One region of the Streptomyces sp. NPDC020983 genome, then DNA from elsewhere that is predicted to be linked to it. Evidence: riboswitches for the same ligand, from Rfam matches in the RefSeq annotation. Region 1 holds a riboswitch; the other holds the start of a gene.

What was found. A riboswitch is a leader RNA that binds a small molecule or an ion and turns the genes downstream of it on or off. The one in region 1 is predicted to bind thiamine pyrophosphate.
Region 2: another riboswitch for thiamine pyrophosphate. It lies ahead of ACH4SE_RS14650 (thiamine ABC transporter substrate binding subunit); the one in region 1 lies ahead of thiO (glycine oxidase ThiO).

What each region holds. Positions count from the first base shown of each region.
Region 1 covers NZ_JBIRRA010000010.1:294,822-299,138, forward strand. Annotated here, with positions in the region: gene pknB (Stk1 family PASTA domain-containing Ser/Thr kinase) at 1-346, opposite strand, end outside; gene ACH4SE_RS24005 (thiazole synthase) at 514-1,341, opposite strand; gene thiS (sulfur carrier protein ThiS) at 1,345-1,578, opposite strand; gene thiO (glycine oxidase ThiO) at 1,575-2,750, opposite strand; TPP riboswitch at 2,747-2,857, opposite strand; gene ACH4SE_RS24020 (NAD(P)/FAD-dependent oxidoreductase) at 3,806-4,317, shown strand, end outside.
Region 2 covers NZ_JBIRRA010000006.1:78,013-82,329, forward strand. Annotated here, with positions in the region: gene ACH4SE_RS14645 (ABC transporter permease) at 1-1,329, opposite strand, end outside; gene ACH4SE_RS14650 (thiamine ABC transporter substrate binding subunit) at 1,361-2,461, opposite strand; TPP riboswitch at 2,455-2,583, opposite strand; gene rlmN (23S rRNA (adenine(2503)-C(2))-methyltransferase RlmN) at 2,667-3,773, opposite strand.

The DNA.
Region 1 (4,317 bases):
GCGGGGTGAGCGCGCCGCGCTCGCGCAGCACGTCCCGCAGCGTGCAGCCCGCGACGTACTCCATGGCCAGGTACACGTACGTGCCGTCCGTGCCCTGGTCGAAGACGCCCACGACGTTCGGGTGCGACAGCCGTGCCACGGCCTTCGCCTCGCGGATGAACCGCTCCACGAAGCCGCCGTCCGCCGCCAGCCCGGGGTGCATGACCTTCAGTGCCAGTACCCGGTCGAGCCGGGTGTCCAGGGCGCGGTAGACCGTGGCCATCCCGCCGACGGCGATCCGGGCCTCGACCCGGTAACGCCCGTCCAGCGTCTGCCCGACCAGCGGATCCTGCACGGTGGTGTCCACGACGCCCGATTCTACGAGCCGGGTACGACGCCGGTCCCCGTTCGCCGCGGCACTGTGGCGATGCCGTGGCGAACGCCGCCAAACCGTGACCATCGGCGCCACCCGGGAGCGGCCGCCGCGCCCCCCGGGGGCGCGCTGCCGGACCGGCGTCCGGCGGCGCGGCGTGATCAGAACGCCGGCCGCTCCGGATCCAGGTCGGCGACGCCCTCCGTGGGGGAGGAGGCCAGGGCGTGGTGGCGGCGCGGGATGCGGCCGGCGTGGTGGGCGAGGCGGCCGGCGGTGACCGCGTGGCGCATCGCCTCGGCCATGACCGCGGGGTGCTGGGCCCGGGTCACGGCGGAGGCCAGCATCACGGCGGCGCAGCCGAGTTCCATCGCGAGGGCGACGTCGGAGGCGGTGCCCGCGCCCGCGTCCAGGATGACGGGGACGCCCGCGCGCTCGGTGATCAGCCGGAAGTTGTGCGGGTTGCGGATGCCCAGACCCGAGCCGATGGGGGAGCCCAGCGGCATGACCGCCGCGCAGCCGACGTCCTCCAGCTTCCGCGCCAGCACCGGGTCGTCGCTGGTGTACGGCAGCACCGTGAAGCCGTCGTCGACCAGCACCTCGGCGGCGTCCAGCAGCTCGACCGGGTCGGGCAGCAACGTCCGCTCGTCCGCGATGACTTCGAGCTTGATCCAGTCCGTGCCCAGCGCCTCCCGCGCGAGCCGCGCGGTCAGGACCGCCTCGCCGGCCGTGAAGCAGCCCGCGGTGTTGGGCAGCACCCGGATGCCGAGCCGGGCGAGCACCGACAGCACGGAGCCCTGCGTGGTCGGGTCCAGGCGGCGCATCGCCACCGTGGTCAGCTCCGTGCCGGACGCGACGAGCGCGTGCTCCAGCACGTCGAGGCTGGGCGCCCCGCCCGTCCCCATGATCAGCCGCGAGCCGAACGCGACGCCGCCGATGAGCAGCGGGTCGGCTGCCGGGGGTGCCGCCGCCGCGGGTGCCGTCGTCGTCATGGCTCAGCCTCCCTGGACCGCGGTGAGCACCTCGACGCGGTCGCCGTCGGACAGCGGGGTCGACGACCAGCGGGTCCGCGGGACGACCGTCTCGTTGAGCGCCGCGGCCACACCCGAGGGCGCGGTGGTCAGCGCCGCGACCAGGGCGTCCAGGGCGACGGGAGCCTCCAGCTCGCGGGCCCGGCCGTTGACGTGCACGGTGATCCGCGCGCCGTCCGGCGTACGCGTGGCGCTCATACGTTCAGCTCCTGGTAGGTCCGCGGCTCCCGGGCGGTGAACCGCTGCGCCCCGAACGCCGCCGCGTACGGCGGGAGTTCCCCGTCCTGCGAGGTCAGTACCGCCGCCATGGCATCGCCGGTGACCGGCGTGAGCAGCACCCCGTTCCTGTGGTGGCCGGTCGCGAACAGCAGCCCGTCCAGCGCGGTGCGGCCCAGCAGCGGGGCGTTGTCCGGCGAGCCGGGGCGCAGGCCCGCGAGCGTCTCGGTGAGCGGCAGCTCCGTGATGCCGGGCACCAGCTCGTGCGCGTCCCGTAGGAGCTCGTAGACCCCGCCGGCCGTCACCGTGGTGTCCCAGCCGAACTCCTCGCTCGTCGCACCGAGCACCAGCTCCCCGTTGTCGCGTGGCACCAGGTACACATGGCTGCCGCGGACCACCGCGCGGACCGTACGCGACAGGAACGGCGCGTGCGACGCCGGGATGCGCAGCCGCAGGATCTGGCCCTTCACCGGGCGCACGGGCGGCAGCAGCTCCGCCGGTATGCCGTCGATCCGGCCGCTCTCGCTGCCCGCGGCCAGCACGGTCTGGCCGGCGGCCACCGCCGTGCCGTCCGCCAGCACCGCACCCGTCACCCGGCCCGCCGCCGACTCGACCCGCGCGGCGCGCGACCGCAGGAACACCACGCCCGCCAGCTCCGCCGCCCGCAGCAGGGCCGCCGCCAGCCGCCGCGGATCGACCTGGTGGTCACCGTCCACCCGCAGGCCGCCGCGCACACCGGGCGCGAGCATCGGCTCCAGACGGCGGCACTCACGGCCCGTCAGCCAGCGCGAGTCCAGGCCCAGCGCCGTCTGGAAGGCGTGCAGGTCGCGCAACTGGGCGCGGTCGTCGGCGTCCAGCGCCACCGCGAGAGTGCCGCAGCGGCGGTAGCCGGTGTCCAGCCCCGTCGCCTCCGTCAGCTCCTCGGCGAAGTCCGCGTAGCGGGCGGCGGAGGCGAGGTTCAGCTCGAGCAGCGCCTGCTCCCCGTACTGCAGTTCCGTGACGGCCGCGAGCATGCCCGCTGCCACGTGGGCGGCTCCGCCGCCGGGGGCGGGGTCGGCGACGGCCGTCCGCAGGCCGCGCTGGGCCGCGCGCCAGGCGGTGGCGAGGCCGATGATGCCGCCGCCGATCACCAGTACGTCGGTTTGCGTCCGCATGGACGTCAGCTCCTCCCTTCGCCGGAATGACCCGGATCAGGTTCCTACGGTCGGCGGCGACCAGCCGCCCTCTCAGCCCGGTCCACCGGGCTCCCGCGAGTCCACTCGGGGTTCACCCTATCTCGCGCCGGAGGCGCACCGGGGGGCGCGCCGGGGGTGCACGGTGCGGGGGGGGCCGCGGGCCCCATGGCGGTGGGGTGTTCGCGGCGCACCCCGCGCCCCTGGGGGGCTGCTTGCGGTGGGGGTTCGCCGTTCCGCCGGTGGTGGGTTGCTCGCGCGGTTCCTCGCGTCCCTGGGGGGTGCGGCTTGGGGTGGGCGGTTCGCCGTTCCGCCGGTGGTGGGTTGCTCGCGCAGTTCCTCGCGCCCCTGAGGGGGTGCCGCTTGCGGTGGGTGGTTCGCCGTTCTGCCGGTGGGGGCTGGTCGCGCAGTTCCTCGCGCCCCTGGGTTGCCCGGCGGGGCATCGCGCTGTCTGTGCGGGGGTGGGTCGGGTGCCACTCCGGGGGTACCTCCTCGGAATGCGCGTCTGACCTCTCCCTTGTCCGGTGGGGGAGTGGGTGCGCATTCCTGCGGGGGCACCCCCGGATCGTCCCCCTCCCGGGGACTCGTGGGCGGCTGCCTGCCGGTGGGGGTGAAGTCTTTGAGGGACTGCGGTTCGCCCCCGACGGCGAGTGCGCCCCACAGGTGGACAGAAGTTGTCGCAATCACCTGCACGGGTGGTGGGGGTGGGAACACCCCGCGCCGCCAGGCGCGGGAAACCCCCGCGGCGGGTCAGCCGCCCACGCACCCCGGGCGGCCACCGCCCGAACGCAGCGCCGCCAGGCGCGGGCACCCCCCGCGGCGGGACAGCCGCCCACGCACGGGCAGGCGGGCACCGCCCGGAGCGGCGCCGCCAGGCGCGGGCACCCCCGCGGCGGCGGGGGAGCCGCCAACGCACCGGCAGGCGGGCACCGCCCGAACGCGGCGCCCGCAGGTGCGGGCCCTCCGGCGGGGAAGCGGCAAGCCCCGTTGCCGGCGGCACGCCACCGGCGGCGGCCGGGGGGCGCTACGGTGAGGTGGTGAGCGACCGCACCGGGAGATTCGTGATCGTCGGGGCCGGCATGGCCGGCGTGCAGACCGCCGTGGCCCTCAGAGAGCTCGGCTCGGCGGACGGGATCACGCTGATCGGCGACGAACCGCACCCGCCGTACGACCGTCCGCCGCTGTCGAAGGCGGTGCTGCTGGGGGGTCCGGCGGGGGGTGATGTCACCTTCGACGTGGATTTCGACGCCCTGGGGGTGGATCTGCGGCTGGGGGTGCGGGCGCAGGCGCTGCGGGTGGCGCAGCGCGAGGTGGTGACGGACGCGGGCGCGGTGCCGTACGACCGGCTGGTCGTGGCGACGGGGGCGTACCCGGTGGCGCTGCCGGGGACGGCGGGGCTGCCCGGGGTGCACCTGCTGCGGACGCTGGACGACGCCGCGGAGTTGCGGCCGGTGCTGGAGGCGGGGCAGGACGTGGTGGTGGTGGGGGCGGGCTGGATCGGCGCGGAGTTCGCGACGGCGGCCCGCCAGGCGGGGTGCACGGTGACGGT
Region 2 (4,317 bases), on a different contig from region 1:
CATCACGCGGACCACGAAGGGCGCGCCCACCAGCGCCTGCGCGAGCGGCACCAGCAGCCAGGAGTCGCGGAGGTCCAGCGGCGGCTTGTCCAGGGCGATGAGGAAGCCGAAGCCGATGGTGACGGCGGAGGTGCCGAGCGGCAGCATCAGCAGCGCGTCGAAACCGCGCATCAGCCGCCCGGACCTGCGGACCAGCGCGGCCGCGGCAAGCCCGCCGATCACCAGGGCGATGACGGTGGCCAGCGCCGCGAAGCGCAGCGAATTGCCCACCGTCTGCCAGGGGGCGACGCTGAAGGTGCCGCCGTCGTCCGACCCGAGGGCGCGGTAGAAGGCCAGGCCGTAGCCGCTCGGGGTGTCGAACGAACGGGCGGCGAGCACACCGAGCGGCAGCAGGACGACCAGCGCGACGACGGCGAGGACGGCCCCGAGCAGGGTGCGTTCGGCCACGCCGCTCGGCCGGTGCGCGGTACGCGCGGGGTCGACCAGCTTCAGCGCCGACTCGCGGCGCCGCACCGTCCAGCCGTGCAGGGCGAGGATCGCCAGCACCGCCGCGAACTGCAGCAGGGTCAGCACGGCCGCGGCCGGAAGGTCGAAGATCTCGGCCGTCTGGCGGTAGATCTCCACCTCCAGGGTGGAGTAGAGCGGGCCGCCGAGGATCTGGATCACGCCGAAGGAGGTGAAGGTGAACAGGTACACCATGAGCGCGGCCGCGGCCACGGACGGGCCGAGCGCCGGCAGCGTCACCTTGCGCCAGGCGGCGAAGCGGCCCGCGCCGAGCATCCGGGCGGCCTCCTCCTGGGCCGGGTCCAGCTGCGCCCACAGGCCGCCGACGGTACGGACCACGACGGCGAAGTTGAAGAAGACGTGCGCGACGAGGATCGCCCACACGCTGGTGTCGAGCCGCACCCCGAGGAGCGAGTCCGTGAAGCCGCCGCGGCCGAGCAGCGCGAGGAAGGCCGAGCCCGCGACCACGGTCGGCAGCACGAAGGGCACCGTCACGACCGCGCGCAGCAGCCGCCGCCCGGGGAAGTCCAGCCGCGCGAACACGTACGCGGCGGGCAGCCCCACCAGCAGCGTCAGCCCCGTCGAGGCCGCGGCCTGCCAGCAGGTGAACCACACCACGTGCCGGATGCCCGGTTCGCCCAGCACGTCGCCGATCCGGCCCAGCTGCCAGGTCCCGTCCTGGTGCAGCCCCCGGCCGACGATCGCCGCCACGGGGTAGCCGAAGAAGGCCGCGAAGAAGAGCAGCGGCACCGCCGCCAGCACGGCGCGGACCGCCAGGGCGCGGCCGCGTGAGCCGTCGGCCCCGTCCCGCCGCGCGCCGCGCACGGCTGCGGTCCGCGGCGCGCTCACGTCACACTCACTTCAGGACGATCCCGTTCCACGCCTGGACCCACTCGTCGCGCTTGGCGGCGATCGTGTCGGGCGGCAGCGTGGCGGGGTGCTCGACCTTCGCGCCGTACTTGACGAAGACCGGCGGCTCGACGGCGTCCCCGCGCACCGGGTCGACGTACATCTGGAGCGGCATGTCCTGCTGGAAGGTCCTGCTCAGCATGAAGTCGATGAGGGCCTTGCCGCCGGCGGGGTTCTTCGCGTTGTGGAGCAGGCCGGCGAACTCGATCTGCCGGAAGCAGGTGCCGGTCGCCACGCCGACCGGCGACTGCGCGGGAGCGGGGCTGACACCGACGACCTCGGCGGGCGGGCTGGAGGCGTAGGAGACCACCAGCGGCCGGTCGCCCTTGGCCTGCTTGCCCGCCGAGGAGCCGGAGAAGCGGTCGTTGTAGGCCTGCTCCCAGCTGTCGACGACCTCGACGCCGTTGGCCTTGAGCTGCTTCCAGTAGTCCTGCCACTTCGTGTCGCCGTAGGTCGCCGCGCTGCCCAGCAGGAAGGCCAGGCCGGGTGAGGACGTGGAGACGTTCTCGGTGACCAGCAGGTCCTTGTAGGCGGGCTTGACCAGATCGGCGAAGGTCTGCGGCGGGGCCAGGTGGTGGGCCGTGAAGTAGGCCCGGTCGTAGTTGACGCAGACGTCGCCGGAGTCGATCGGCGTGACGCGGTGCCGCGAGCCGTCCAGCTGCAGGTCGGCGGGGACCTGCCCGAGGTCCTTGGCCGTGTAGGACGTGAACAGGCCGTTGTCGAGGGCGCGGGACAGCAGGGTGTTGTCGACGCCGAAGAAGACGTCGCCGCGCGGGTGGTCCTTGGTGAGGACGGCCTGGTTGACGGCCGCGCCCGCGTCCCCGCCGCGCAGCACCTTGACGGTGTAGCCGGTCTCCTTGGTGAACTCCGCGAGCACGGACTTCGAGGCCGCGAAGGAGTCGTGGCTGACGAGCGTGACGGTCTTCGAGCCGGAACCCGCCGCCTTGTCGCCGCCACCGCCGGAGTCGCTGCCGCACGCGGCCAGGACGGACGCGGCCGCACCGGCGGCGACGAGCGCGCCCACGGCACGCAGAGCAGTGGTCTTCATCTGTGCTGACTCCCTACGCCGGTATGACCCGGATCAGGTGGGAGGGTCTGCGGCCTGAGATCCTTCACCGGATCACTCGCCGCACTCTCAGCGCCGTCGCAGGCGCTCCCCTGTCGGAATGTTCTGTTGTGCGACCGCCGGGACGCGGCCGCCTGCTGCGGTGACCGTACGCCGGCGGGATCGCCGACCGTACGATAGCAGCAGGTCAGCGCTCCGCCGCCGCCAGCTGCCCGCAAGCGCCGTCGATCTCCTGGCCACGGGTGTCGCGTACGGTCACGGGCACGCCGTGCGACTCCAGGGCTGCCACGAACGCCCGCTCGTCCTCCGGGCGGGAGGCCGTCCACTTCGAGCCGGGCGTGGGGTTGAGCGGGATCAGGTTGACGTGCACCCGGTGGTTCCTGAGCAGCCTGCCCAGCCGGTCGGCGCGCCATGCCTGGTCGTTGACGTCGCGGATCAGGGCGTACTCGATCGAGACCCGGCGGCCCGAGACGTCGGCGTAGTGCCAGGCCGCGTCCAGCACCTCGCGCACCTTCCAGCGGGTGTTGACCGGCACCAGGGTGTCGCGCAGCTCGTCGTCCGGGGCGTGCAGGGACACCGCGAGGCGGCACTTGAAGCCCTCGTCGGCGAAGCGGTGGATGGCGGGCACCAGGCCCACCGTGGAGACGGTGATGCCCCGCTGCGACAGCCCCAGGCCGTCCGGCTCCGGGTCGGTCAGCCGGCGGATCGCGCCGACCACGCGCGTGTAGTTGGCGAGCGGCTCGCCCATGCCCATGAAGACGATGTTCGACAGCCGCGCCGGTCCGCCCGGCACCTCCCCGTCGCGCAGCGACTTCATGCCGGCCACGATCTGGTGCACGATCTCGGCGGTCGACAGGTTGCGGTCCAGCCCCGCCTGGCCGGTGGCGCAGAAGGGGCAGTTCATGCCGCAGCCGGCCTGTGAGGAGATGCACATGGTGACGCGGTCCGGGTAGCGCATCAGCACCGACTCGACGAGCGTCCCGTCGAAGAGCCGCCACAGCGTCTTGCGGGTGTCGCCCCCGTCGCACGAGGCGTGCCGCACCACGGTCATCAGCTCCGGCAGCAGGTCCTCGGCGAGCCTGCCGCGGGCCGCGGCCGGGATGTCCGTCCAGGCGGCGGGGTCGTCGGCGTACCGCGCGAAGTAGTGCTGCGACAGCTGCCTGGCCCGGAACGGCTTCTCCCCGAGCGCGGCCACCGCCTCCCGGCGTTCGGCGGGCGTGAGGTCGGCGAGGTGCCGCGGGGGCTTCTTGGCCCCGCGCGGCACGGCGAAAGTCAGTTCTCCGGGTACAGGCATGATGCAAACCAGTGTCGCAGACCGCGCGCCGTTGCCTGCTCGGAGCGGATGGGCGGGGGTCGTCACCGGTCACCGTCGGGCAACGGTGGCCGGCCTCGCACGGCCCTCAGACGGCCCGGGGCCCGGTGAGGAACCGTGGTGAGGCGCGGGTGAGGGGGAGTTTTCACCCGGCGCCTCACCACGATTCCTCCACCCGGTGACCTGCGAAAAGTGAGGCGGGTGACGCTGGTGACCCCACCCTGCGGACGCTCTGGGACGTGCGGAAACGGCCCCCACAACGGGCAGCCAGTGCCTCACCCACCCGGCGTCGGGCCCTCACGCCGGGAGCCCCCGAGAGGGGGCGCGCTCCATCCCCTAAGAGCCTCCAGCGCCCGCCCCACGGGCCCTGGACGCCGCTGGACCTGGCGAGGGCGATCGCTACGACCCTGATGCGCTTCCACCTGGTATCTGGCGTCTGGCGACCCCTCGCTCGCCGGACACCAGAACGCGGCCGGCACGGAGCGGCTAGGAGCGCGGGTCAGTAACGCCAACCCCACCAGCAGTT